DNA from 3 places in the Dyella sp. Tek66A03 genome. Region 1 is predicted to be linked to each of the others. Evidence: predicted binding sites of a transcription regulator. Region 1 holds the regulator's gene; each other region holds the start of a gene.
The links. The regulator HrcA, encoded in region 1, represses chaperone genes, less so after heat shock. The targets are predictions, from matches to a motif close to TTNGCACTCNNNNNNNNNGAGTGCNAA.
Positions count from the first base shown of each region.

Region 1 (9,621 bases):
ATCGCCAGCACGTCGGCTGCTGGCGTCTGCGCCGGCACCACCGTGATGTCGCAACCCTGCTCGGCCAGCAGACGCAGGATGTTGTGCTTCACGCCGAAGTCGTAAGCCACCACCCTGAAGCGTTTGGACGGCTGATTGAACGCCTTGCGGTCGAGGTCGTAGACGCCTTCGTTCCACGTATAGGGCTCGCCGACGCTGACGACCTTGGCGAGATCCATGCCGTTGAGGCCGGGGAAGGCACGCGCCTTGGCCAAGGCCGCGTCAACATCGACGTGTTCGCCGGCAACGAGGCAGCCGGACAGCGCACCCTTGTCACGCAGGATGCGGGTGAGACGACGCGTATCGATACCGGCGATGGCCACGATGCCGTGGCGCTGCAGGTAATCGGGCAGGCTCTCGCTGCTGCGCCAATTGCTGTGTCGACGCGGCACATCGCGCACGATCAGGCCGGCGGCGTGCACCGTGTTCGATTCGGCATCTTCGACGTTGACGCCGGTGTTGCCGATATGGGGGTACGTAAGGGTGACGAGCTGTTGGGCGTACGAGGGATCGGTGAGGATCTCCTGGTAGCCGGTCATGGCGGTGTTGAAAACCACCTCACCAACGGTTTCACCAGTGGCGCCCACGGCGTAGCCGTGAAACACACTGCCGTCTTCGAGGGCAAGCAGAGCGGGGATAGGCATGGGAATTCCGCCTTTTAGGTGCAGCAAAGTCCGCAAGCCGCACGTTGCAGGCTTGTGGACCTTGATCAAGGAAAGTCGTAGGGCGGGTTGAAATGATAGGTGCAAGGGCCGTTTCTGTCCACCAAAAACAGCTGAACGAAGCGCCCGGAAAGGGCCCAACGACGGTCAATCCGGGCGCTACACTAGCGCCGCCAAGCCAAAGACCGATCTCGATGAATTCAGCTGTACTGCTCGATCCCGCCCGCCTTGACCGCCCGGACACGGATATTCGGCGGGAGCCGTTCCCGTTCCTGATCGCGCACGGCCAACTGCCGGACGAGGCGCGCGGTGACCTGGAGCGCGATTTTCCGCGCTACACGAGCGCCGGCTTCTTTCCCTACGACGCCGGCGATTGCGGCCCTTCGGTCAATGCCCTGGTGCAGCGCCTGAGCTCGGGCGAATTTGCCAGCGCGGTCGGCCAGCGGCTGGGCATCCCCAACCTCGGACAATTCCCGACCCTGATCACCTTGTGCCGATCGCTCAACAAGCGACACGGCACCATCCATACAGACAGCAAGTCCAAGGTGGCGACGGCCCTGCTCTACCTCAACCCCATGTGGCCCGACATCAGCGAAGGTTGCCTGCGCTTCCTTGGCCGCGTCGACGACATCGATAGCGTCCTCGCACCCGAACTCAAGCCGCTCTATGGCGAGTTCGCCATGTTCAAGCGCTGCGACAACTCCTTCCATGGCCATCTCCCCTACGAGGGCGAGCGTCGCGTGATCCAGGTCGCCTGGCTCACCAGCGAAGCGGAGAAGCAGCGCAAGACCAAGCGCGGCAAGTTCGCCCGCGCGTTCAAGTGGATCTTCGGCTCACTCGACCGCCAGCTGGGTGCCGATCGCGACCGCAACGCGTCGCACCCCGACTGAAGCAAGCCCAAGGAGAGGGTTTCGTCGGCACCACGCGACCGGCGTTCGACGCCAAATCAGAGCCTGCTGCTGAAATGCCAGGCGACGTAGACAGCGAAAACACCATAGAGCGCCGCCACCGGCCATAGCAAGCGCGCGTCCACACGTCCCTTGCGGAACAGCCACCACAGGTAGACCACGGCGATCGCGGTCAGCAGGCCGGCCACCATCAGCGGCGCATCGAACAGCCAGGGCGTGGCGAACAACGCCAACGCGCTCGGGATGGTCGCCTGGATCATCATGGCGCCGGAGATATTCGCCAAGGCGAGCCGCTCCTTGCCCTGGCGCACCCAGATCAGCGCGTTCATCGTTTCCGGCAGTTCGGTGGCCACGGGGCTCAGCACCAGGGCGACCAGGTGCGGCGATAGCTGCCAGGCGATGCCGATGGCCTCGATCTGCTTCACGAACGTGTGCGAGGCAAACGCGATCACCAGCAACGCGAGCGTGGTCTGCAGGATCACCCACGACAGCGCCGGGTCGACCGCCTTGGGCCGGAACTTCAGCGGTTCGAGCTCCTCCTCTTCCGGTGCGGTGCTGTCGTCCTTCAGCTCGCGCCACACATACACGGCGTAGGCGCCGAGAAACAACACGCCCAGCCAGGGCTTGAACGCAAAGGCGACCAGGCCCAGTCCGCACTTGATCACGAAGATCCCGAGGAACCAAGACTGGTCTCGCGCCAGGCGACCGTGTTCGACCCGGACCAAGGCATCCGCGCGACGCAGCTTGCGGCGATTCATCCACAAGGCCACGCCCACCACGGCATAGGCGATCGTGGCGAGCACCAGTGGCCCGCCCAACGCAGCGCCCACACCGATGTCTTTCTGTTCGGGCGTCTTACCGAGGATCACCGCGACAAAGGTGACCGCGCTTTCGGGCAAGGCCGTACCGAAAGCCGCCAAGACCGTGCCTGTGGCGGTCGCACCAAGGCTGAGCTTCCGGCCGAACCATTCCACGCCATTGACGAAGAATTCGCAGGCGACATAGATCGCACCGGCCGAAAGCAGGAACAACAACGCGGTAAGCATGCGTATTTCCAAGGCCGGGCGAGCGGAAAACCATTGGCTCGACGACGCGAGCTCGCCCGGCAGGGTAAGCGCGTCGCGGCCAAAGGTCTCGCCGGGCTACCGACACCTGACGGTGATCGGTGGGCCATCCACGCCATGAAGCCGAAGCCTCAAGTCTGTTGACGCGGATTCCTCTGGAATCGCAGGCCGACATCGCCTGCGAATGGGGTGAGGATGGCTACTCCCCAATGACAATGGTTGGAATGGTAACTGTGGTAGCTCGGGCGGACAAGCGACCGGCCGGCCGGTGCTGGACGGAATCAGGCAATCGTGGATCGTCATCCAAGCGGCTCTCAACAGCCGAATGGCTGGTCAAGCTGGGATGACGTGTCCGCATTAGTTTTGGCGTTCCTTAGCGCGCGGCGCGTTCGCTAAGCATGGCGTCGAGATCGTAGGCACCTGCCGTGCGCCCACTCAGCCAATGCGCCGCTTCCAACGCGCCACGCGCGAAAATGGATCGATCCGTGGCGCGATGCGCCAGTTCCACGCGCTCGCCCTGCCCCATCAGCAAGGCGACATGCTCGCCGACGATGTCGCCACCGCGCACCACCGCAAACCCGATCGTGCCGAGTTTTCGTGGACCCGTGCGGCCTTCACGCGCATAGACGGCGCTTTCCGCGAGCGTGGAGTCGCGCGCATCAGCGGCGGCCTCACCCAAGGCGAGCGCCGTGCCTGAAGGCGCATCTTCCTTGCGATTGTGATGCGCCTCGATGATGTCGAGATCCCAATCAGGCAGCGCTGCCGCAGCCTGGCGCAGCAAGCGCGTCAGCACCGCCACACCGAGGCTGAAATTGGCGGAACGCAGCAGTGCGATGCGTTGCGCCGTCGACGCCAGTCGCTGGTTGAAGGTGGAATCGACACCGGTGGTGCCGGTGACCAGGGCCACGCGGTGCGACTCGCAATAGGTCAACGCCTCGGCCAGGCCCGCGGGGCCGCTGAAGTCGATGACCACATCGAGCGTGTTGGCGCCCGGCCAGCCATGCGTGAAACGCAAGCTGTCGGCACCGACATAGACCGGCTGCCCCAGATGCGACGAGCCCGCTGACGTGATGGCAGCGACCAGGACGAAGCGCGCATCGTCCCTGATCAAGCCGAGCAAGGCCTGCCCCATACGGCCAGTGGCGCCATTGATGGCGAGTCGAACGGGACGGCTCATGCGGGGGCTCCTTCCGGGCGTAGCAGCAAAGGCGGAAGACGCGATGCTAGCGGCAGCCGGCAGCGGCGTACACGGGCAAGCCCGAATCGAGGCGCCCTTCCCGGTCGGGAAAGGCGCATGCACTTACGACGTGACGCGCGACCAGAACTGCTTGACGCCGTCGACCCAGCTCTTCGCACGCGGCGTGTGCTGATCGGCATCGCCGCCGGAGAAGGTTGTCTCGAGCTGCTCGAGCAAGTCGCGTTGTTCCTTGGTCAAACGCACCGGCGTCTCCACCACCACGCGGCAGATCAGGTCACCGGTACGACTGCTGCGCACCGACTTCACGCCGCGCCCGCGCAAGCGGAACAGCTGACCCGTCTGCGTTTCCGGCGGAATGGCCATGGGTACCTCGCCTTCCAAGGTCGGCACCTGCAGCTCAGCGCCCAGCGCCGCCTGCGAGAAGCGGATCGGCAACTCGCAATGCAGGTCGTTGCCGTCGCGCTGGAAGATCGCATGCTCGCGCACGCGCACTTCCACATACAGGTCGCCCGCTTCGGTGCCGGCCGGGCCGGCTTCGCCCTGCCCCGCCAGGCGAATGCGGTCGCCATTGTCCACGCCCGCGGGAATGTTCACCGACAGCGCGCGGGTCTCTTCCAGACGGCCTTCGCCGTCGCATTCCTTGCACGGCTTCTCGATGGCGTGGCCGCTGCCGCCGCAATGCGGGCAGGCCTGCTGGATCGAGAAGATGCCGTTCTGCATGCGCACGCGGCCATGCCCCTGGCAGGTGCGGCACTGCACGGTCTTGCCGTCCGCCGAACCCGAGCCATTGCAGTGATGGCAATTGACCTGGGTGGGAATCTCGAACTTGCGCTCGACGCCGAACACGGCTTCCTCGAGATCAAGCTCCATGATGTAGCGAAGGTCCGAACCACGGCGCGCGCGACCGCGACCGCCGCCGCCAAAGATGTCGCCAAAAATATCGCCGAAGATGTCGCCCATGTCGCCGAAGCCGGCGCCACCGCGACCACCACCCATGCCGTTCTCGAAAGCGGCGTGGCCGTGCTGGTCGTACCTCGCGCGCTTCTGCGGATCGGACAGCACTTCGTAGGCCTCTTTGGCCTCTTTGAATTTTTCCTGCGCGTGCGGGTCGTCCGGGCAGCGGTCGGGATGAAACTTCATCGCCAGCCGGCGGAAGGACTTCTTCAGCTCGACCTCGGTGACCGTGCGTTCGACGCTCAGGATTTCGTAGTAATCACGCTTGCTCATTGTTGCATCCGACATGGATCGCTCTCTCACATGAATCGCGCGATCCATGTCTCCTCAAAAAACAGCCCGCGCCTAGGAGTCCCGGGCGCGGGCTGCGTTAGATCGGCAGCGCCGACCGGGACATCTTACTTCTTGTCGTCCTTGACTTCAGTGAACTCGGCATCGACCACGTCGTCCTGGTGGCCGCCGGCCGAGCCCTGCGGGCCAGCCTGGTGGGCGCCAGCGTCGGCCTGACCGCCGCCCTGGGCCGCGGCGTACAGCGCCTGGGCGACCTGCTCGAGCTTCTCAAGCTTGGACTCGATGGCAGCCTTGTCGTCGCCGTCCTTGACCTTCTCTAGGTCGGACAGTGCGCCTTCGATGCTGCTGAGCTGATCAGCCGGCACCTTGCCGCCATGCTCCTTCAGCGCGGTGCGGGTGGCATGGACCAGCTGGTCGGCCTTGTTGCGGGTGCTGACCAGTTCGTGGAACTTCTTGTCCTCTTCCTTGTTGGCTTCGGCGTCGGCGACCATGCGGTTGATCTCGTCTTCGGACAGGCCCGAGCCTGCCTTGACCTCGATCTTCTGCTCCTTGCCGGTCTTCTTGTCCTTGGCCGACACGTGCAGGATGCCGTTGGCGTCGATATCGAAGGTGACTTCGATCTGCGGCATGCCGCGCGGCGCCGAGTCGATGCCCTGCAGGTCGAACTTGCCCAGCGACTTGTTCGCGCTGGCGCGCTCGCGCTCACCCTGCAGCACATGCACGGTCACGGCGGTCTGGTTGTCGTCGGCGGTGGAGAACACCTGCGAGGCCTTGGTCGGCACGGTGGTGTTCTTTTCGATCAGCTTGGTCATCACGCCACCCATCGTCTCGATACCGAGCGACAGCGGGGTCACGTCCAGTAGCAACACGTCCTTGACGGTACCGCCCAGCACGCCTCCCTGGATCGCCGCGCCCACGGCGACAGCCTCGTCCGGGTTGACGTCCTTGCGCGGCTCCTTGCCGAAGAAGTCCTTCACCGACTCCTGCACCTTGGGCATGCGGGTCTGGCCACCGACGAGGATGACCTCGTTGATGTCGGACACGCGCAGGCCAGCGTCATTCAACGCGGTGCGGCACGGGTCGATGGTGCGCTTGACCAGGTCTTCCACCAGCGCTTCGAGCTTGGCGCGGGTCAGCTTGATGTTGAGATGCTTCGGACCGGAAGCGTCGGCCGTGATGTACGGCAGGTTCACCTCGGTCTGGTGGCTGGACGAGAGCTCGATCTTCGCGCGCTCGGCGGCATCCTTCAGGCGTTGCAGGGCCAGCGGATCCTTGCGCAGGTCCATGCCCTGGTCCTTCTTGAACTCCTCGACCAGGTAGTCGATGACGCGCATGTCGAAGTCTTCGCCACCCAGGAAGGTGTCGCCGTTGGTGGCCAGCACTTCGAACTGCTTCTCGCCGTCGACTTCGGCGATCTCGATGATCGACACGTCGAAGGTGCCGCCGCCGAGGTCGTATACCGCGATCTTGCGGTCGCCGCCCTTCTTGTCCAGGCCATAGGCCAGGGCAGCCGCGGTCGGCTCGTTGATGATGCGCTTGACGTCCAGGCCGGCGATGCGGCCGGCGTCCTTGGTGGCCTGGCGCTGGCTGTCGTTGAAGTAGGCCGGTACCGTGATCACGGCTTCCGTGACCGGCTCACCGAGGTAATCCTCGGCGGTCTTCTTCATCTTCATCAGCACCTTGGCCGAGATCTCCTGCGGAGCCATCTTCTTGCCATCGGCGGTCTGCACCCAGGCGTCGCCGTTCTCATGGGCCACGATGCCGTAGGGAACGATGTGCAGGTCTTTCTGAACTTCAGCATCGGTGAACTTGCGGCCGATAAGGCGCTTCACCGCGTAGAAGGTGTTCTTGGGGTTGGTCACGCTCTGGCGCTTGGCCGGCGCGCCCACCAGGACTTCGTTGTCCTTGGTAAAGGCCACGATGGACGGCGTGGTGCGATCGCCCTCCGAGTTCTCGATGACCTTGGCGGTGGTGCCATCCATCACTGCCACGCACGAGTTGGTCGTGCCCAGATCGATACCGATGATTTTGCCCATTGCTGTCTACTCCCGAATGCTTTAAGCGACCCCTCGGCCGCAACTGGTTTCCAGATGGGGCCCGACGCCTGGCATCTCAATGCCGGCAAGACCTCCGATCCTTTTAGCTAGGCCCGAAGGGGGACGCGGTTCAGGCGTCCTCTCCCCCCAGCCACGCGTCAATCCTTCGCGACCGCCACCAGCGCTGGGCGCAGCAGTCGATCGTTCAACACATAACCCTTCTGCAGCACGTTGACCACGGTATTGGGAGCAGCACCCGGGGCATCGACCATGCTTACGGCATGATGCTTTTCCGGATCCAGCGGCTGGCCCAGCGGATCGACCTGAACCAAGCCATTGTTTTCGGCAATCTTCAGCAGCGACTTGAGCGTGAGCGAGATGCCCTCACGCACCGTGGCGACATCGCCGCCCTCCACTTCCAGGCCACGCTCGAGGCCGTCGTAGATCGGCAGCAGCTCGTTCAACAGCTTTTCGTTGGCGAAGCGGCGGGCTTGCTCCACATCACGCTGCAGGCGGCGGCGCTGGTTCTCGATCTCGGCCTTTTCGCGCAGCACGGTATCGCGCAGCTCGCTGTTGCTGGCCTCGAGCTCGGCGACGCGCGCCTTGAGTGCGTCCAGTTCGACGTTGGGCGACTCGCCCTGCGCCTCGTTCGGTGCCTGTGGATCGTTGCTCTGCATGAATGACTCCAAGCCTTATCCGTGGCCGGTGCCCCAGGGCGCCAGCCGTCAACAAATTCTGCGGGTAAATCCCGCCTCCCGAGCGCGTTATAGGGTCGTAGCGGCGCGATTCAAGGCATCGCTGAGCAAACCGGCCGTCGCCTGGACCACCGGGATCACCCGTTCGTAGGCCATCCGGGTCGGTCCGATCACGCCCACGGCCCCCAATACCCGTCCCTGCGCGCCATAGCTGGCGGTCACCACACTGCAGCCGTCCAGCGCGGCAAAACCCGATTCCTCACCGATAAAGAGCCGCACGCCAGGGGCCTTGGCGCAGACCTCCATCAGCTGCAGCAGCTCGTTCTTCTTCTGGAATGCCTCGAACAGTTCGCGCAGGCGTTCCAGGTTGGCCAGCTCGGAATAGCCCATCAGGTTGGTCTGGCCACTGACCAGGACGTCGTCGCTCTCGGTCTGCGGCGCAAACGAAGCCGCCGCCAGCTCCACCGCACTGGACAGCAGCCGGTTGAGCTCGCTGCTCGCCTCACGCAGTTCGCGCAACAGATGGGCGCGGATATCGTCCAGGCGCAAGCCGGCGAAGTGGCTGTTGAGATAATTGGCGGCCTGCTCCAGCTCGCGGCCGTCGAGCGGCTTGGCCAGCTGGACGATACGGTTCTGTACCTGGTTGTCCGAGAACACCAGGATCACCAACACGCGCTCGTCAGGCAGCGGCACGAAGTCGATATGACGCAGCGGGAAATCAACCTGCCGCGGCACCGTGACCACCCCCGCAAAGCGGGTCATCGCCGACAACAGGGTCGATACGTTGCCCAGCAGGTCGCGCGTGGTGGTCGGGCCGGGCGGCAGTTCGCGGCGCAGGCGGGCCATCTCTTCCAAGGGCAGCGGCTGCAATTCGATCAGGCTGTCGACGAACAAGCGCAGGCCGCGCGGGGTAGGCACGCGGCCGGCCGAGGTATGCGGCGAGGCGACCAAGCCAGCATCTTCCAGGTCGGCCATGATGTTGCGGATGGTGGCCGGACTCACATCCAGGCCGGATGAGCGCGACAGCGTGCGCGAGCCCACCGGCTCGCCATCGACCAGGTACTGGGCGATCAATGTGCGCAGCAGGCGTCGCGCGCGGGCATCGAGTTCGTGGCCAAAGGACAGAGGCATGCTGTAGCAATCCGTGAGATAGACAAGAAATAAGGTCTGCCGCGCCTGCGCGCAAGCCCGGACACAGTCAACCGGTCCAACCAACCGCTACAATCCACCGACTTCACCATACCCTCGCCCATGCTTACTTCGCTCTACGTCCGCCATTTTGCCGTCGTTGAAGAAGCCGAGATCGCCTTCGGCCCGGGCCTTACCGTCGTCAGCGGCGAGACGGGCGCCGGTAAATCCCTGCTGGTCGACGCCCTGATGCTGCTGGCCGGCGCCCGCGCCGACAGCGGCATGGTGCGCGCCGGCAGTGATCGGGCCGAACTCACCGCCGAGTTCAGCCTGGACGACCTGCCCGAAGCCCGCGAATGGCTCAAGCGCGAAGAATTGGACGAGGAAGATACCTGCCAGCTACGCCGCGTCATCCGCGCCGAAGGCAGCTCACGCGCCTGGATCAACGGCCGTCCCGCCAACGCCAGCCAGCTGGGCGAGCTGGCCACGTTGCTGGTCGAGATCCACGGACAGCACGAGCATCAGGCCCTGCTGTCGCGCGCCCATCAGCTGGAGCTGCTCGACGCCTATGCCGGCAACGAAACGCTGGTCGGGCAGGTCCGCGAGCTGGCCCAGCAATGGCGCGACCTGGGTGGTCGCATCCGCA
Region 1 covers NZ_CP199584.1:3,068,044-3,077,664, forward strand. Annotated here, with positions in the region: gene carA (glutamine-hydrolyzing carbamoyl-phosphate synthase small subunit) at 1-683, opposite strand, end outside; gene ACT01B_RS13515 (2OG-Fe(II) oxygenase) at 896-1,591, shown strand; gene ACT01B_RS13520 (sodium:calcium antiporter) at 1,648-2,655, opposite strand; yybP-ykoY riboswitch at 2,733-2,893, opposite strand; gene dapB (4-hydroxy-tetrahydrodipicolinate reductase) at 3,047-3,850, opposite strand; gene dnaJ (molecular chaperone DnaJ) at 3,974-5,098, opposite strand; gene dnaK (molecular chaperone DnaK) at 5,224-7,152, opposite strand; gene grpE (nucleotide exchange factor GrpE) at 7,311-7,829, opposite strand; gene hrcA (heat-inducible transcriptional repressor HrcA) at 7,917-8,978, opposite strand; gene recN (DNA repair protein RecN) at 9,099-9,621, shown strand, end outside.

Region 2 (9,621 bases), 2.4 Mb from region 1:
CATCGAACGTAATCTGGCGCGTCTTGCCGCCGAAGGGGTATGGGATCGCCGCACCCGGCACCGTCACCAGCTGCGGGCGTAGCAGGTTGAGACCGAGATCGCCCAATTGCTGTTCGCTAAGCCCCTTGCCCGACAGTCCCAACTGAAGAATGGGTACGGTCGAGGCGTTGTAGTTCACGATCAACGGGGGCGTCGCGCCCGGTGGCATCTGCTTGATCAGGGTTTGCGAGATGGCGGTGACCTGGGCATTGGCGACGGCGATGTTCACGCCCGGCTGGAAGAAGATCTTCGTGATGCCCATGCCGTTGATCGATTCCGCCTCGATATGCTCGATATCGTTGACCGTAGTGGTCAGCGTTCGCTCAAACGGCGTATTCATGCGGCCGGCCATCTGGTCGGGCGTCATGCCGGTGAACTGCCACGCGACAGCAATCACCGGAATATTGATATCCGGAAAAATATCGGTCGGCGTACGGCCTGCTGCCATGACTCCTGAAATCAGGATGAGCAGCGCGAAAACAACAAAGGTATAGGGTCGCGTAAGCGCGATCCGGACGATGCCAAGCATGCGGGGGACTTCCGTGCGCGAAATGATGCGTCGCCGCAAATTTTCGCACGCGGATGCTCCCAAGAGTGGCCCGCGCGGATGAAGATAATTTCATATTGGCGGGCGGGCGCGGCCTTTTTTGCTGCGAGCTCCTTCTGTCCTTTGGGGAGAAGGAGCAAACACCCCTCACGCCGTCAGAGGCGTCACTTCCGGCACCGCTCGCGACAGACAGGTTCCGGGCTTCTCGCCCGGTGCCACCGGATAGCAATACAGCGTGAGACGCGCACCCGTGCTCGCCTGACCGATATCCAGCGCGTAGCCATGCAGGCGCACAATCGCGCTGACAATGCTCAGACCCAGCCCTGAGCCCGCCGTCGTGCGGCTGTTGTCGCCGCGGTAGAAGCGGCGTGTCACCGCATCGCGCTCATCGGCAGGAATGCCCGGACCGCTGTCGATGATGTCCACCCGCGGACCACGCTTGTCCATGCTCGCGCGCAAACTGACCTTGCCGCCCGGCGGCGTGAACTTGATCGCGTTGCCGACGAGATTCGCCAACGCCTCAAATAGCAAATGCGCGTCCGCGCGGATCGGCGCCAGCGGCTGCACGTCCAGCTCGAACGGCTGGCCGCGGTCTTCCGCCACCGGCGCATAGAACTCGTGCACCTGGCGCAGCACGTGGCCGATATCCACCTCGTCGAAGCAGGCGGCGCGGTTGCGGTCCTCCAGTTCGGAGACTCTCAGCAAGGCGCGAAAGCGCGTCAGTACCGCATCGATATCCACCATGCTCGCTTCCAGCAAGGCCTCCTCGGGCCGACCTTCGAGCTGTTGTTGCGTGCGGTATAGACGAGCACGCAAGCGCGTAAGCGGCGTGCGCAAGTCGTGCGCGATGTTGTCGCACACACCCTTCACTTCGCTCATCAGCCGTTCTATCTCACCCAGCATGGTGTTGACGATGGCGGCCAGCTGGTCCAGTTCGTCACCACGTCGACTCACCGGCAAGCGCTTGGAGAGGTCGCCCTGACGGATCGGATCGGTCGCCTCCTGCAGTGCGCGAATGCGCTTCCACGGACCACGCCGTAACAGGAATCCGCCCAGCAGGCCGGGGATGATGGTCAACGAGATGCCCCACAACAGCGCGCGACGAATGATGGCGCCGAGGCCATCGATCGTGCTGGTGTCCTTGGCGATCACCAGGATGTCGCCATTGGGAAGCCTGCTTGCCAGGCCGCGCGCACCAACGTGCTCGGCATCGCGGTCCGGGCGCGGCAGGCCATGCTGGAGCAGGTGCACCTGGCCGTCCTGCGCCAGCGAGGTCGGCAGGCGGTCGATATTGCCGGCCACTGGGCGATGATCACGATCGAACAGCCCCACCGACATGATGCCGTGCGGATCGATGGCGCTGGCGGCATCCACCGTCGCCGGCATGCGCGCGGGATCGGTCGAGGCGATGTAATGCATGCGCTGCAGCAACACCTGGTCGATCACCCCGTTGAGGTAACGGGTCGTCTCCCACTGGATAACGCCTACCAGGATGAAGCCCCACACGGCGAACAAGGCGCCGTAGATAAGGATCAGGCGCGAGGTGGTCGAGTGCCAGGCGTTGGGACGTGCGTTCATGTTGCCACCGGCAAGGTGTCGTGCGCGGCCGTGAGCATATAGCCCGTGCCGCGCACCGTGTGAATCAGCGCCAGCTGTCCCCCACCATCGATCTTGCGCCGCAGCCGGCCGATATGGACGTCGATGACGTTGGTGCCGGGATCGAAATGGAAGCCCCACACCGTCTCGAAGATCATCGCGCGGGTCAGCACCTGACCCGAATTACGCATGAGAAATTCGAGCAGCCGGTATTCCGTCGGCAACAAGGCCAACGGCTGGCCGTTGCGGTAAGCGAGGTGACTGACTAGATCCAGCTCGAGATCCGCCACGCGCAGACGCTGTGCCGCCTGCGGCTGGCGACGGCGCAGCAACACTTCGGCGCGTGCGGCCATTTCGTCGGGCGCAAACGGCTTGGTGAGGTAGTCGTCACCACCCGCGCGAAGACCCCGCACGCGGTCGTCGACATCGCTCAACGCGCTGATCATCAGCACCGGCGTGTCGATCTGCACGCGCCGCAACTCGGCCACCACGTCGATGCCATCCATGCCGGGCAGCATGCGATCCAGGGTGATCAGGTCGTAGTCATGCTGGGACGCGCGATCGAAACCCTCGCGGCCGTTCGCGACCCATTCGGCCAGCATGCCGTGCACATGGAGTTCGGCAACGATTTCTCGCGCCGTGGTTTCGTCGTCTTCGATTACCAGAACTCTGGGCATGGCTTAGTGGACCGAACATCCGGTTAAGGGGCACGGAAGCGACCATGTCTCCGCAAAGCCAAACGGCCCCACAGGGGGCCGTTGGCATGGTACGCCGATCGCAGCGATCAGGCGGCGAAGAGGCCGCGCATCTTCTTCATCGCATTGGCTTCGACCTGGCGGATACGCTCGGCCGACACGCCGTACTCGTCGGCGAGGTCCTGCAGGGTGGCCTTGTCTTCGTCCAGCCAGCGGCGCTGGATGATGTCGCGCGAGCGCGCGTCCAGGTTCTTGAGCGCGGCCGACAGCGTGCCGAGCTGGTTGTCGGCATGGTCGGCGTCGGACACGTTCTCATACGGGTCCGCACCCTCGTCGATCAGGAACGCTTCCGGCGCCGGCCTGGCGTCTTCGTCGGCATCCGCCGGGGCTTCGAAACCGATGTCACGGCCCGACAGGCGCGATTCCATCTCGCGCACGGTCGCTTCCGGCACACCCAGATCCTTGGCCACGGTGCGCACTTCCTCGGCGTTCATCCAGCCCAGGCGCTTCTTGCTCTTGCGCAGGTTGAAGAACAGCTTGCGCTGCGCCTTGGTGGTGGCGACCTTGACGATGCGCCAGTTGCGCAGGATGAACTCGTGCATTTCGGCGCGAATCCAGTGCACCGCAAAGCTCACCAGACGCACACCCTGGTCGGGGTCGAAGCGCTTCACGGCCTTCATCAGGCCGATATTGCCTTCCTGGATCAGGTCAGACAGCTGCAGGCCGTAACCGTTGTAGCCGCGGGCCACATGGACCACGAAGCGCAGGTGCGACATCACCAGCTGGCGCGCCGATTCCAAATCATTCTCGCCGTTGAAGCGGCGCGACAGCGCCTGCTCCTCATCCTGGCTGAGCACCGGAATCCGATGGACGGCCGAGATATACGCATCCAAACTGCCGACGACACTCGGCACCGGCAGGTTGGCGGTCACCAAAGCTTGAGACATGTGTGGAATCTCCTGTGAGGGATGAGCTTAGCACTCAGGTAGTACGAGTGCTAAAGGACCGATATGGTTCCGGTCCCTTTAGTGAACTGCATCGTACAGGAATGCGGGGCATTCGTCCAGTGTGACGAATGGGGGGAGGCTCACTGTGCCGTCCGGGCGGTTCAGAAGGCGTGAACGGCCACTCAGCTGAGCTGAGAGCGTGGCGGCAGGGACCAGTCCACGGGGGCGACCCCGTGGGCTTCCAAGTACTGGTTCGCCGACGAGAAGTGCCCGCAGCCGATAAAACCGCGATGCGCTGATAAGGGAGATGGGTGCACCGACTTCAGAACGCAATGGCGGGCCGGGTCGATCAACTGCCCCTTGCGCTGGGCGTAGGCGCCCCAGAGCATGAACACCAGCCCTTCCCGTTCCCGGTTCAAGGCCTCGATGGCCGCATCGGTGAAGCCTTCCCAGCCCTTGCCCTGGTGCGAGGCGGCCAAGGACTGCTCGACCGTCAGCACACTATTGAGCAGCAGCACGCCGCGATCGGCCCAGGGCGTGAGGCAACCGTGGTCCGACGCCGGGAAACCCAGATCGCGCTGGATTTCCTTGAAGATGTTCTGCAGCGAGGGCGGTGAGGGCACGCCCGGGCGTACCGAGAAGCACAGCCCATGCGCCTGCCCCGGGCCGTGGTACGGGTCCTGGCCCAGGATGACCACGCGCACAGCGTCGAACGGGGTGTGGTCGAAGGCGGCGAAGATGTCGGGCCCTGGCGGGTAGATCACCTTGCCGGCCTGTTTTTCGGCGCGCAGGAATTCGCCTAGGGCCTGCATATCGGGCCGCGCCAGGTAGTCCCCGATGCGCGCCTTCCAGGAGGGTTCCAGCTTGACCTTATCCTCGGTCATGCCGCTTCGTCGTGTTCGCGCAGGTGCCGCGACACGCGCAGCTGGAACAACAGCTTGGTCATCAGCAGCTTTTCCTCGATCGGCTTCTCGACCAGGTCGTTCGCGCCAGCGCGGAGCAAGGCGGCCTGGTTCACCGGATTTTCGTCGCCGGTCATCACCAGCACCGGCAGGCGGCCCTTGCCGTAGCCGTATTCGCGACGGATCCGCTCGAGCAGGTCGCCGCCGGTCAGTTCGCCCTTGAGGCTGACGTCGGTAAGCACGATGTCGGCGCCCACCGCGCCTTGCGCCTTGGCGGCATCCAGCAGCACCAGCGCATCCTCAACGCTGACTACGTGGTGCACGGTAAGCCCGTGCTTCTCCAGGATGCGGCGGGTGGCCAAGGCCACCACGCGGCTATCCTCGACGTACAACACGTCGCCTTCGGCCCGGTCCTGCGGGCGCACGTAGCCGCGAATGAATTCGGCCAGCGCCTGGAAACCCAGCGACTTGTCGAAATAGTCGGTGACATGTTCGCCCAGGGTGCGGCGATGCAGGCGGTCATCGACATCGCCCGAGACCACCACGATGGGCACATAGACCTGCGCTGCCGATTCGCGCACGTGACGCGCCAACTCGAGGCCATCCATATCGGGAAGACGCAGCGCGATGGTGATGAAATCGAAGGCGCCGCCGTCGAGCAAGGCGTGCGCCTCCGCGCCCGTGCCGCAGCCGATTACCTCGGATTCGGGTAGTTCGGCCTTGAGCACACGGGCAATCAACTGGCGCACTACCTTGGAGCCGTCGACGACCAGCACCCTGGGCGCCGCCCCCATCACGCGACTGCTGAAACTCGCACTCATCCCCTGTCATCCACGTCTTGGCCGGCGTTCCCTGTCGGCAAAATCTCAGCGCAATCACCCTGCACTGTCAGCTCGATGGCCGGCAGCATGCACCGGCTACGCAACCCTCTCATTACACCTCCGACGCGGGCGTGAGCCCGCGCACGGTTCAGGCGGCCTTGCGCAGCTGCCATGCGCTCACCAGGCGTGCGCCAAGCCAGCCAAGCACGGCCGCGGCCACCGGCACCGACGCCAGCAGCCATGGCGGCAGCACATCGATGTGCAGCTTGCCGGCATAGGCATGACCCAGCCGTGCGACCGGATCGGCCAGCGAAAGCTCGACCAGTACCGCGAAACCCGCCGCCAGTACGCCGCTGAACAGGCCATACCAGATGCCTGCATAGAGATAGGGGCGGCGCACGAAGGCGCGGCTCGCGCCCACCAGCATCAGCACGCCGATCTCTTCGCTGCGGCTGGCGATATCCACGCGGATGGTGTTCCCGACCACCAGCAGCACCGCCAGCGCCAGCAGGACGGCAAGAATCAGCACCGCGCGCTGGCCTACGCCAAGCAAGGCTTCCAGGCGTTGGCGCCAGGTGCCGCTGTCCTGCACCTGATCCACGCCCTGCATGCCGCGCATGTCCGCGACCAGACGCTCGACGCCATCGGCGCTGACGTCCGGTGCAGGCAGCACCTCGAGTACATACGGCAGCGGGTTGTTTTCCAGCGTATGCAGCGCGCCCGAAAAGCCTTGCATCTTGGCTAGCTCGTCCATGCCCTGCTGCGGCGTCTTTATCTTGACGGCCGCCACGTCGGGGCGGTCGCGCAGTTTCTTGGCCACCAACTCCGCCGCAGAACCGCCCTGGCTCGGCTGCAGGAACATGCTGACCGTCTGGTTCTGCCCCAGGGCCTCGCCCATCTTCTGCACATTGCCCAGCAGGAGATAGAAGGTCAGCGGCAAGGCCAGCGCGATGGCCATCACCGCCACGGTGAGCAAGGTGCCCACCGGGCGCGACATCAAGCGGCGCAGGCTGGCCGCCGCGCTCCAGCCATGGTGTTCGCGCCAGCTCGCTACCGGGCGCGTACGCTTACGCCCGCCACGCGGCTGGGTTTCGGAAAGCAGCGGGCTTTCGTTGAGAGGGGTCTCTTTGAGCGGAATCTGGGGCTGCGTGCTCACAGCACCTCCTGCGCGGCGACGTCTGCCACTAGGCGGCCGTGATCGAGCACCACTACGCGTTTGCGCATGCGCTTGATCAAGGGCAGGTCATGGCTGGCCACCAGCACGGTGGTGCCCACCTGCTGGAACTCGGCGAACAAGCCCATGATCTCCACCGCCAGCGTGGGGTCGAGATTGCCGGTGGGTTCGTCGGCAATGAGCAGCATGGGCTTGGCCACGATGGCGCGCGCAATACCGACGCGCTGCTGTTCGCCAGCGGAAAGCGTGGCAGGCAACTGACGCTCATAGGCCAGCAGGCCCACCTTCTCCAGCGCCGCGCGCACGCGCTTGCTGCGCTCGACCGGGGCCATGCCGCCGATCATCAGTGGCAGCTCGACATTGGCGAATACGGTGCGATCCATCAGCAGGCGATGGTCCTGGAACACCATGCCGATGCGGCGGCGCAGCTTGGGAATGCCGCTGCGGCCGATCTTGCCCAAGTGCTGCCCTTCCAGCGTGATCACGCCGTGCGAGGGACGTTCGATTAGCCCCAGCAGCTTGAGCAAGGTGCTCTTGCCGGCGCCGGAATGGCCAGTGACGAAGGCCATCTCGCCTGTCGCCACTTCAAAGGAAAGCTGCGACAGGGCCTCGTGGCCGCCTTCGTAGCGTTTGCTGACTTGATCAAAGCGGATCACCGCGTGTCCCCGATCCTAAGAGCCCTTGCGGGAAGGATAAGGGATGCACGCGCGAAGGTCAGGCGCTTTCTGTCGATCGGCTGCCGCGGGTTAGGCCCGCGACAGCTTGACGCAAGTGCGCCGCCGATCCGAAGACCTAGCGACCGGTGAAGAAGCGGCTCAAGCGACGGAAGAATCCGTCCTTCTTCGGCGAGTGCTGCTCGTTCGACACGCCGGAGGTGATCGCCACCTGGCGCGAAGGACGCGCATGCCCGGTGTCCGCACCGCCGCGCTCACGGGATGAGCGACGCTCGCCACACGGAGCACGGCCGTTCTCGGCGGCTGGGCTCGCTGCCGTCTCCACAGCCGGCGCATCGCCGTCACGGCGACGACCACGACCACCGCGGCGACGGCGGCGCTTGCGCTCCGCCGCATCCACCGCCTCGCCGTTCTCTACTGCGGGCTTGGCCTCGGCGGGCGCTGCCACGGCGACGACGGCTTCCTCGGCAGCCACCTCGACCCGCGGCTTGCGCGGTTCACGCGGCTTGTCGCTACGGGCCGGACGCTCGCCATCGCGGCCGCGATCGTTGCGGCTGCGCGGACGCTTGCTCGGCGAACCATCCTTCTCGCGTGCTTCGACCTTGTCCCCGAACGCGGCGCTATCGGCAGCGACGTCGGCCATGAATTGGGCGTCCTGCTCGCGCGGCTTGGGCATCACCAGCATGTCCGGCTCGATGTTTGCCACCGGGATGCGCTGGCCGATATACGTCTCGATATCCGGCAGCGACATCGCATACAGGTCGCAGGCGAAGCTGATCGCGTCGCCGTCGGCGCCCAGGCGTGCGGTACGGCCGATGCGGTGCACGTAATCCTCGGCATCCTGCGGCAGGTCGTAGTTGAAGACGTGGCTGACCGCCGGGATATGCAGGCCGCGGGCGGCTACATCGGTGCACACCAGCATGTCGAGCTGGCCTTCCTGGAAACGCTGCAGCAGCTTCTGGCGCTTGAGCTGCGGCACGTCGCCGGACAGCGCGCCCACGCGGTAGCCCTGGCGCTTCACCCGATCGGTGATGCGCTCGGCGGCCGCCTTGGTGTTGACGAAGATGATGCTGCGCTCGGCCTTGGTGCGGTCGAGCAGGTTGAGCAGCAGCGGCATCTTCTCTTCCTTGGCCGGGAAGTAGACGAGCTGGCGCACGCGGTCGGCGGTGACGTTTTCCGTCTCCACCACCAGCTTCTCGGCGTTGTGCATGTGCTCGTAGGCCAGCTCCAGCACGCGATGGCTCAAGGTGGCGGAGAACAGCAGCACCTGGCGCTGCTCGCGCGCCGGCAGGCGACGGAAGATGAAGCGCACATCCTTGATGAAGCCGAGGTCGAACATGCGGTCCGCCTCGTCGATCACCATCACCTCGACGGCGTCGAGGCTGAATACGTGCTGCTTGTAGTAGTCGAGCAGACGGCCCGGCGTGGCGATGATGATGTCGCAGCCGTCCTTGAGTTGCTGGCGCTGCTTGTCATAGTCGACGCCGCCATAGATCAGCGCAGTGCGCAGGCCGGTGTAGCGGCCGACGGCCTTGGCGTCCTTCTCGATCTGGATCGCCAGCTCGCGGGTCGGGGCGATCACCAGGGCACGCGGATCGCTGTCCTTGCGCTCGGCCACGGCCGAGGTGGTCAGCAGGCGGTTCATCGTCGCCACCAGGAAGGCGCAGGTTTTGCCCGTGCCCGTCTGTGCCTGGCCGGCCACATCGCGGCCCACGAGGGCCACTGGCAGGGTCAGCGCCTGGATCGGCGTGCAGCGGGTGAAGCCGGCCTCGTCGAGGCCTTGCTGCAGCAGCGGATGAAGATCGAAATTGGTGAAAAAAGTATCAGTGAGTACGGTTTGTGACATCGCTTTGGGATTATTGAGCGGGCATCGCAGGAGCAGACTGCCCGGCTCCCGGGCGTTGAGACGCCTCGAGGAACGGGTGGATGATCGGCGCGGCCAGGGCGTGGGGCAGGCAGAATCCGAAGATTGCGCGTGCTGGCGACACGTTTCCGTGGCTGGCGCCGGAGGGAGGCGGCAAGTACCGGCAGCCCCGCTGGCATAGGTCAAAGGACTGCGTCCTAAGAAGCTGGGCTCCAAGGGAACCCTTTCACCTATGTCAACGGAACTGTCCGTGGCCGCCCTTGAATCGCTTGAATCGTGCCCCGAGTTAGGCTGGAATGGAGGTCTGCCGCAACGGCAACCAACCTTCTTTTCGGAACGACCCCGCGTTTCATGGGCGCCCC
Region 2 covers NZ_CP199584.1:666,676-676,296, reverse strand. Annotated here, with positions in the region: gene ACT01B_RS02970 (efflux RND transporter permease subunit) at 1-568, opposite strand, end outside; gene ACT01B_RS02965 (ATP-binding protein) at 734-2,164, opposite strand; gene ACT01B_RS02960 (response regulator transcription factor) at 2,161-2,859, opposite strand; gene rpoH (RNA polymerase sigma factor RpoH) at 2,967-3,824, opposite strand; gene ung (uracil-DNA glycosylase) at 4,007-4,708, opposite strand; gene ACT01B_RS02945 (response regulator) at 4,705-5,547, opposite strand; gene ftsX (permease-like cell division protein FtsX) at 5,696-6,649, opposite strand; gene ftsE (cell division ATP-binding protein FtsE) at 6,700-7,377, opposite strand; partial or broken gene ACT01B_RS02930 (DEAD/DEAH box helicase) at 7,537-9,241, opposite strand.
Region 2: rpoH (RNA polymerase sigma factor RpoH) is a predicted target of HrcA. The motif match lies at 3,852-3,878, and genes of this name have one in related genera.

Region 3 (9,621 bases), 2.4 Mb from region 1:
TCTTCTTGATGAAAGACAGATAGCCCGCATGACCCATTGCGTCGCCGCGATCTTCATGTATACGATGTATACATGACTCGCTTGACCACTGCCGAGAAAATCCTCCGGGCTGCGCACAAGCTGTTCGATCGCGACGGCGCCGATGCCGTGACCATGCGCCGCGTGGCCGATGCGGTGGGCATCACGCCGATGGCGATCTACCGCCACTTTCCCACCCGCGATGCATTGCTGAAGAGGCTTTCTGACGACAGCTTCAACGCCGTCGCGCATGAATGGAGTGCGCGCCGCACACAGCACCCCGATGTGCTGAAGCGACTGATGGCGCTGGTCGAGCCTTATCTGGACTACGCGCTGGCGCATCCGCATTTGTTCGACCACGCGTTTTCAGTGCGCCGTGATGATGCGCGGCGTTATCCCGAGGATTTTCGTGCGGGCCATTCGCCCACCTTCAACGTCGTGCTCAACGCTGTCGTTGAAGGCATGGCCCAGGGTGTGCTGAAGCAAGACGACCCGCACGACGTCACCATGGCGATCTGGGCGCAGCAGCATGGCTTGATCGCCCTTTATCGCGCCGGGCGCTTCAGTTACGACGAGGCGCAGTTTCGCGCCTTCTACAACCAATCGGTTCGGAGATTGATCAATGGCATCAAAGCCTGAGGGTTTCGCGCCGCTGACCTGGTGGGTGGCGACGGCACTGGCCGCACTGGGCTGGTGGTTCGGCAGTGGCATTCAACCGCTATGGTGGTTGACCTGGCTCGCGCCATTGCCGGTGCTATGGCTTGCTCCTCGCGTTCGCACGCGCTTGGCAGCGCTGGCGGCCTTCGTGGCACTGACGATCGGTGGTCTCAATCAGTGGACCTATCTGCACACCTACATCGGTCTGCCGCTGCCGTTCATCGTGTACGCCATCGGTATGCCCGGCCTCGCGTTGGCGTTGTGCGTGCTGCTGTTCCGGCGACTGCTGCTGCGTGGCCATACCCTGGCGGCGGCATGGGCGATGCCGACGGCCTGGGTCGCCATCGAATACATCAACAGCCTGGTTTCGCCGCACGGCACCTTCGGAAGCATCGGCTACACGCAGATGGATGCGCTTGCGATCATCCAGGTTGCCGCCCTGTCGGGTATCTGGGGGATCGGCTTTCTGGTGCTACTGGTGCCGACTGCCATCGCCATACAAACCGCACCGCAAGCCACGAAGCGTGGCCGCATCGTGGTGGCCGCGATGACCGCGCTATTGATCATGGCTGCCGTCGGCTACGGTTATGGGCGACTGCAGGCACCTGCCACGACGACGATGCGTATTGGCCTGGTGTCGTTGGAGAAGCCGATCCGGCCCGCCTTGGCAGATGCGGATGGCCAGGCGCTGGAGGCACGCTATGTCGACGCCATCGGTCGCCTGGCGAACGCCGGCGCCAAGCTCGTGCTGATCCCGGAAACGTCCTTCGTCACCAGCGATGCGACCGTACCGGCATTCGCCGCGCTGGCCGAGCAGCACGCACTGACCATCGGCGCCGGCATCGATTTCAAGGGCGATCCGCGCGCCGAACGCAACATGTTGATGGTGCTCCCATCCGGCGGCATGGCGCCGGCCACTTACAACAAGCGTCACCTGATCCCCGGCTTTGAACGCCAATACACGCCGGGCGACAGCTACACCCTGTTGGCCGGCACGCCACGGATCGGACTGGCCGTCTGCAAGGACATGGACTTCCACGATGTTGGCCACGGCTATGCGGCGCGCCATGCGCAACTGCTGCTGGTACCCGCGTGGGACTTCAGCATCGACGGCTGGCTGCATAGCCGCATGGCGATCATGCGTGGTGTGGAAAACGGCTTCGCCATCGCTCGTGCGGCGCGCTCCGGCCGCCTTACGTTAAGTGATGACCGGGGTAGAGTCGTGGCCGAGGCTTCCAGCGAAGCGCATGACGCCGAACTGGTAGGCAACCTCCCGCTGCACGACACGCGTACGCTGTATGCCCGCTGGGGTGACTGGTTCGCGTGGCTCAACCTGATCGCCTTGGCGGCATGCCTGGCACTGGCCTTGCTGCCACGCCGCGCAGGCGATCGCTAGTAGCGTTTCTGTTCGCGGGCTGGCCGAGGTTTCCATCAGCACGCTTCGCACGCGAGAATTTGCACGGCGGCACGCCGTGCTGCGACTTGAGCAACGGGCGCAGTGAAGCGCACCGGTATCTGGAGGTTGGGTGGAAGGTAAGACGTTGGAATCACATGCACGGCGCTTGCAGCGTCTTGGTCGGGTCGCCTTGATGCTGCTCGGCCTCGGTCTGGCCACAACGGCGATGGCCACAGCTGCCAGCAAGCCATTGAGACACGCCGTGCGCGTGGGCTCGTATCGTGTCGAGCGTGACGTGACGCCTGGCCGCAACAAGGTGGTGGGCACGCTGACCAACGTGAGCCCGGCGCGGATCCACGCCACCCGGGTCAAATTTCGGCTTTTCGATGCCAGGGGGCGCGCGATCGGCAACGCGGTGGACGAGGTGCGTGACCTCGAACCGGGCCAGACATGGAAATTTCATGCCCAGGCGCGTGGAAATGTCAGCCGGGCCCGCCTGTTGCGTGTCGAGACTGAGTAGCGTCCATGGCGGGTCAGTTGACGCTCGCGCGCACCCAGTCCAGATAAGCGGCATGGCCCCGTGCCACCGGCACGGCGATTAACTCGGGCAGCTCGTAGGGATGCAGGGCCAAAACCCTCTCCTTGAGCGCAGCAAACCGGCTTTCGGTGGTCTTGATCAGCAGCAATACCTCGCTGTCGGTGACCACCTTGCCTTCCCAGCGATAGGTGGAACGGATCTCGGGCAGGTGGTTGACACAGGCGGCCAGCCCCTCGCCGACCAGGGCGTCGGCCAGGACCTGGGCGCTGCTGGCGTCCGGGCAGGTGCAATAACAGAGCAGGACCGTATCGGACATCACGGTCTCGGCGCCATCAGGCCGTAGTTGGCGAATTTTTCCAGCACCTGGGCGGCCTCGTCGGCGGTCAGCAACACCGGGGTGCCGACCTGCAGAGCCAGGGCGTACTGCTTGGCCAGGATTTCCACCTCGATGGCTCGCCACATGGCCTGGGTCATGGAGCTGCCGGTGGCGATCAGGCCGTGGTTGGCCATCAGGCAGGCCAAACGCCCCTCCAGCGCCCGCACTACCGCATCCGAGAGGGCCTGGGTGCCGTAGGTGTGATAGTCCGCGCAGCGGATCGAATCGCCGCCACCGACGGCAATCATGTAGTGCGCGGCCGGAATATCCATGCGGCACATGGCCAGCGCCGTGCCATAGGGCGGGTGGACGTGGACCACGGCCTCGACATCGGCCCGCGCGGCATAGATATCGCGGTGGAAGCGCCATTCGCTCGATGGGCGTAGCGCTGGGTTCCAGTGCCCATCCCTGTCGACCAGGACGACCCCTTCCGGGGCGATTTCCTCGTAAGGCGTGCCGCTCGGGGTGATCAGGAAACCGGTCCCGCAGCGGGTGCTGAGGTTGCCCGAAGTCCCTTGGCTCAAGCCGGATGCGGCCAGTTTCGCCCCCTGGGCGACGATTTCCTTGCGTAGCGTCAGCTCGGCGCTCACGGCGGTCGATGGCCTTGATGGTGCGGGACGCCTTCATCGTCGTCGCTCACGCGGGGCTTGTCGATGGCCCCCGGAGACCGGCCAGCCCTTGAAAGGCCTCCCCCTCCCCCCCATTGGAAGATGCAGCCATCGGACCGGCGCCTCTTGCTAAGGGGCTTTGCGTCGTTAGAATTGGCACTCACCTCCGGGGAGTGCTAACAGCGCCATCACTGGCGCCGCTCCGGGGTCCCAATTCTGTTCAACCCATCCAACCAAGCTGGAGCCCACCCATGAGCAAACTGCGTCCGCTGCACGATCGCGTCATCGTCAAGCGTCTCGAAGAAGAGCGCGTCTCCGCTGGCGGCATCGTCATTCCTGACAGCGCCACCGAAAAGCCGACCCGCGGCAAGGTCATTGCTGCCGGTACCGGCCGCATCCTGGACGACGGCAACGTGCGCCCGATGTCGCTGAAGGAAGGCGACGTGGTGCTGTTCGGCAAGTACGCCGGCCAGGAAATCAAGATCGAAGGCGAAGAGCTGGTCTTCCTGAAGGAAGACGACATCGTTGCGGTTATTGAAGGCTGATCTTGAGAGACGCTCGGTCTTAGCGCGATAGCCGCGCTTGCCGGTCTGCAAGAACAAGATCAAGAACCCATTCCTATTCAAAATTTTTGAGGCAAAAATTTTATGGCAGCTAAAGAAGTCCGCTTCGGCGAAGACGTACGCGCACGCATGCTCAAGGGTGTGAACACCCTGGCCAATGCGGTCAAGGTCACCCTGGGTCCGAAGGGCCGCAACGTGGTGATCGAGAAGAGCTTCGGCGTCCCGACCGTGACCAAGGACGGCGTGTCCGTGGCCAAGGAAATCGAACTGGCCGACAAGTACGAGAACATCGGCGCCCAGATCGTCAAGGAAGCCGCTTCCAAGACCTCCGACGTGGCCGGCGACGGCACCACCACGGCTACCGTGCTGGCCCAGGCGTTCATCCAGGAAGGCCTCAAGGCTGTGGCCGCCGGCATGAACCCGATGGACCTGAAGCGCGGCATCGACCAGGCCGTGGCTGCCGCTGTGGGCGAGCTGAAGAAGCTCTCCAACCCGACCGCTGACGACAAGGCGATTGCCCAGGTCGGCACCATCTCGGCCAACTCCGATACCAACATCGGCGACATCATCGCTACCGCGATGAAGAAGGTCGGCAAGGAAGGCGTGATCACCGTTGAGGAAGGCTCGGGTCTCGAGAACGAGCTCGACGTCGTCGAAGGCATGCAGTTCGATCGCGGCTACCTGTCGCCGTACTTCATCAACAACCAGCAGTCGCAGCAGGTTGAGTTGGACGACCCGTTCATCCTCATCCACGACAAGAAGGTCTCCAACGTCCGTGAGCTGCTGCCGGTGCTGGAAGCCGTTGCCAAGGCTGGCAAGCCGCTGCTGATCGTGGCCGAGGAAGTCGAGGGCGAAGCCCTGGCGACCCTGGTGGTCAACACCATCCGCGGTATCGTCAAGGTTGCCGCCGTGAAGGCGCCGGGCTTCGGCGACCGTCGCAAGGCCATCCTGGAAGACATCGCCATCCTCACCAATGGCGTGGTGATCTCCGAGGAAGTCGGTCTGGCCCTTGAGAAGGCCACGATCACCGATCTGGGCCGTGCCAAGCGCGTCGTGATCACCAAGGAAAACACCACCATCATCGACGGCGCCGGCGAAGCCGAGCGCATCCAGTCGCGCATTGCCCAGATCAAGGCGCAGATCGAAGAGACCTCTTCGGACTACGACCGCGAGAAGCTGCAGGAGCGTGTGGCCAAGCTGGCTGGTGGCGTGGCCGTCATCAAGGTGGGCGCTGCGACCGAAGTCGAGATGAAGGAAAAGAAGGCTCGCGTCGAAGACGCCCTGCACGCGACCCGCGCTGCAGTGGAAGAAGGCGTGGTCCCCGGTGGTGGCGTGGCGCTGATCCGCGCTCTGAAGGCTCTGGAAGGCCTGAAGGGTCACAACGCGGATCAGGACCTGGGTATTGCCATCACCCGTCGTGCGCTGGAATCCCCGCTGCGCGCCATCGTCGCCAACGCTGGCGACGAGCCGTCCGTCATCCTCAACAAGGTGAAGGAAGGCACCGGTAACTTCGGTTACGACGCGGCTACCGGCCAGTTCGGCGACATGATCGCCTTCGGCATCCTGGACCCGACCAAGGTGACCCGTTCGGCCCTGCAGTTCGCGGCCTCGGTGGCTGGTTCCATCATCACGACCGAAGCGGCCGTGACCGAAGTGCCGAAGAAGGATGAAGGTCATTCGCACGGCGGCGGCGGTGGCATGGGCGGCATGGGCGGCATGGACTTCTAAGTCCGGCCCTCAAGCCAGCACTAAGAGGAAACCCCGCCTTGTGCGGGGTTTTCTTTTTTCGCAGATTTTTTCACTGATCCATTTCCGTTTTTGCGTCCCCGCACGTCTTAGACAGGTCACAGCTACTACGCGGGCCGCGCGCCATGAACCAACGGAAGCTTCTGTCAGGGACTGACACCTTGGACGCCGACCTCGTATTCGCGGCCAGTGGCTGCGCCTTTGCGGCGCAGCAGGGTCTGGAGCGCGAACTTCGCGTAGTCACGGGTGCGTCGCACCCGCGTGTGACCATGCCGTCGAAGGAGCCGAGTGCCAGGGATGGCCACTTCAAGCCAGCGTTATGGCTAGGTTCGCTGCGGGATCGCGGCGACTGGGTGGGCAACCCGTTCCAGCGTGCCGTGATGGCCGCGAAGTACCTGGTGCGCGCTTCGTCCCTGCCACGCCAGCATCAGCGCTTCCTGGCATTCGCCCAAGCGCATCCGCTCATGCGAGCCTGCATCACCTGTGATCCACGTGTGCTTGAGCGTCATCTGCATCGTTTCATCCATCGGCATTGGCATCGCGCGACCCGCCTGCGTAGCCTGCAGTGCCACTACCGCCACATGCTGCATCGGTTGCCCCCGAAGCTGTTCGATGACATCTATGTTCGGGGGCGAGCCAGCCTCGGTCAGTTGACCTTGAAGGACGGCAGCCAGCTGGCGTTGCATCTGCGGCCACCCGTCTTCATGGGTTGCGAGGGTGAGTTGTGCATCGAGCTCAGCGAGATGAATGGCGATCCGCTCTATCGGCTGGTCCTGACCATCATCGACGACGAGTCGACGCTTGCCATCGGTTGCCTCCAGGGTCCGGACGGCGAGCACGCCCGCGAGCGGGTACGTGAACTGACCCGCCACCTGCATGGCCTGCGTCCCAAGCAACTCATGCTGACGCTGGCCTATGCGTTTGCAGCGCAATGCGGAGTGCGCCGCATGCTGGCGGTTGGCAACGCCGGACATCCGTTGCGCGGCCGTCAACGGTTTCATGCCGACTACGACGCTTTCTGGCGGGAGCAGGGTGGCGTGGAAACCAGTGAGGGTTGGTTCCTGATGCCATCGACGCTTCACCAGCGTGCCGAGTCTGACGTGCCGAGCAAGCATCGTGCCCTTTACCGTCGTCGCCGTGAGCTGTGCTGGCAGGCCGAGCAAATGCTGCGTGATGCCCTGGGTGAGTCGCCGCAGCGCTTCGACGTGCCCGCTGCGGTCGCTACGCTAGAATCCATGCCGTCTCTTGCAGGCGCTCTTCGGGAAGCAGCGTGGACAAGCTAGTCAAATCCGAAGCGAAGCAAGACAGGAGTCCCATGGTGCCGGCACATGCTGCGCAGATCGCAGCGCTGTTTCGTGACCACAACCGTGCCTTGGTCGCGTTCCTGCAATGCCGCCTCAATTCGCTCTCCGATGCGCAGGAGGTCGCGCAGGAGGCGTATATCCGCATGTTCACGCTCGAACATCCCGAGCAGGTGGATTCGCTGCGCGCGTATCTGTTTCGGACCGCATCGAACCTGGCGGTCGATCGCCTGCGCATGCGCAAGGTGCGCCACGAGCATCCTGTCGAGGCGCCAAGTGAAGACGTCCACCTCGCGCCGATTCCCGAGCGTCACGCCTCGGCCACCGAGCAATTGCACGGACTGCGCCGGGCATTGCGCGAACTGCCGGCCAAGACCAGTCGCGCCTTTGTCATGCATGTCATCGACGGCTGCGACATAGGCGTTATTGCACGAGCCATGAAAATCAGCGAGCGCATGGTGCGCTATCACGTTGCCAACGCCCTGGCGCATTGCCGGGCGCGGGTGGACGAACTGGAGATGCCATGAAGGCCGACACGTTCAACGAGCAGACCATGCACGCCGCCGCGGACTGGTGGGTGCGCCTGCGCGACCCTGCTGCCGCCGATCAGACCGTGGAACAGTGGTTGGCATGGACGTCGGCCGATGCCAGCCATCTGCGCGCTTTCGAGAAAGTTACGGAACTGGCCGAGCGGCTCAGCGCGTTGGGTGAAGTCTCGCGCGCGCAACTGGTGGCCGAGTTCGCGCCGGTCGAGGCGGCGCACCGCCGCTGGCTCCCGCTGGCGATAGCAGCGGCGGTAGTAGGCATGGCTTTGATGAGTGGCTACGTCGCATGGAGCCTTCGCGGCAGCAGGTTGGCGCCACAGGTCTACAGCAGCGAAGTGGCCGCAAGGCGTGATATCACCCTGGTCGACGGCACCACCGTCACCCTAGGTGGCGCGACCACGCTGACCGCGCAATTCAGCCGCGATCAACGCCAGGTGGAGCTGGCGCAAGGCGAGGCGTTCTTCCAGGTCGCGCACAACGCGGGGCGTCCCTTTGTGGTGAATGCCGGCAAGCTGGCGATCCACGACGTAGGCACGGCGTTCGATGTGCGTCGCACGGGCGATCACGTCACCATCGCCGTGACTGAAGGACGTGTGCGCATTTTCAATCGCGCCGATCGCACGGGCGACGGCCTGGAGGCGGTGGCTGGGCAGTTGGTGTCCTACGATCCAGGGCGTGCGGCCCTGAGCGTGTCGAGCACCGACCTGGCGCGCGCCACCGCATGGCGTAACGACCGACTGGAGTTCGACAACGAATCGCTTGCGGTCGTGGTGGCCAATATCAACCGTTACCGCACGCGGCCGGTGCACATCGAGGATGCATATCTCGAATCGCTTACCTTCACCGGTACGGTGAAGACCGATGCCATCGACGATTGGCTGCACGCACTGCCGCAGGTGCTTCCCGTCAAGGTTCGCGATGCGGGCAGTCAGACGATACTGTCCGACGCGGGACGCAATGGCGAGCGCTAGGTAGATCGCTTCAACACGCGCTCATCGACCGCGCACGCATGCGCTCGATAACCGCAGTCTCGTCAGAGGCATCAACGTCTTTCCTTTCGGGCATCGCAAGGTCGGCGACAGCCATCGTTCATAGCGTCGCTACGCTGCCAAAAAATCCCGGACGCATGTCACACTGCCCGTTTTCGCTTAGGGAGAAGCGGGGTCCATGACGGTGCGCGCGCAGCTGCTTTTCTACGGCAGCCTCGCCATGGCGATGAACCTGTTGGCGTCCGGCGCCGTGATGGCGGCTGCACGTTCGGCATCAGCCGACTCCTGCGTGGATTTTGCGATCTCCGCGCAATCGCTGGCCGCCGCGTTGATTGCTTTCGGCAAGCAGGCCAATGTGCAGGTACTCACCGCTGGCGGCGCCATCGTCGGTTTTCGTTCGCCCGGATTGAGCGGCAGCCTCTCAGCCGAAGCGGCGTTATCGCGCCTGTTGCAGGGCACCGGCCTGAATTATGAGTTCACCGATGCCGGCACGGTGGTGGTGAGGCCGCGTGCCATCGCTTCGGCCACGCAAGCCGCTGATCGTTCCCAGGTGAAGGAGCTGGCGCCGGTACACACCGATGCGATGGTCGATCGCGATGTCGGCTATATGGCTGAACTCAGCAGCATCGCGACACGCAACGATGCGTACCTGATCGACGTACCGCAGTCGATCAGCGTGGTCACGCGCGACCTGATCGATTCCCAGCAGATCCTCACCGTGGCCGAAGCGGTCCGCAATGTCGCCGGCGTGCAGTACATCGACGGTTCGGATGGTTTGCCGCTGTTCCAGATTCGCGGCTTCTATACCGGCAATGGCCTGACCGACGGCATGCCCAACAGCATCGCCGGATCGGGCGATTATCCGCCGCTTATCGGCGTGCAGC
Region 3 covers NZ_CP199584.1:481,720-491,340, forward strand. Annotated here, with positions in the region: gene ACT01B_RS02080 (TetR/AcrR family transcriptional regulator) at 73-657, shown strand; gene ACT01B_RS02085 (nitrilase-related carbon-nitrogen hydrolase) at 641-2,071, shown strand; gene ACT01B_RS02090 (FxLYD domain-containing protein) at 2,265-2,591, shown strand; gene cutA (divalent-cation tolerance protein CutA) at 2,605-2,925, opposite strand; gene ACT01B_RS02100 (class II aldolase/adducin family protein) at 2,925-3,575, opposite strand; gene groES (co-chaperone GroES) at 3,845-4,138, shown strand; gene groL (chaperonin GroEL) at 4,241-5,884, shown strand; gene ACT01B_RS02115 (VirK/YbjX family protein) at 6,064-7,185, shown strand; gene ACT01B_RS02120 (RNA polymerase sigma factor) at 7,218-7,730, shown strand; gene ACT01B_RS02125 (FecR family protein) at 7,727-8,719, shown strand; gene ACT01B_RS02130 (TonB-dependent siderophore receptor) at 8,916-9,621, shown strand, end outside.
Region 3: groES (co-chaperone GroES) is a predicted target of HrcA. The motif match lies at 3,747-3,773, and genes of this name have one in related genera.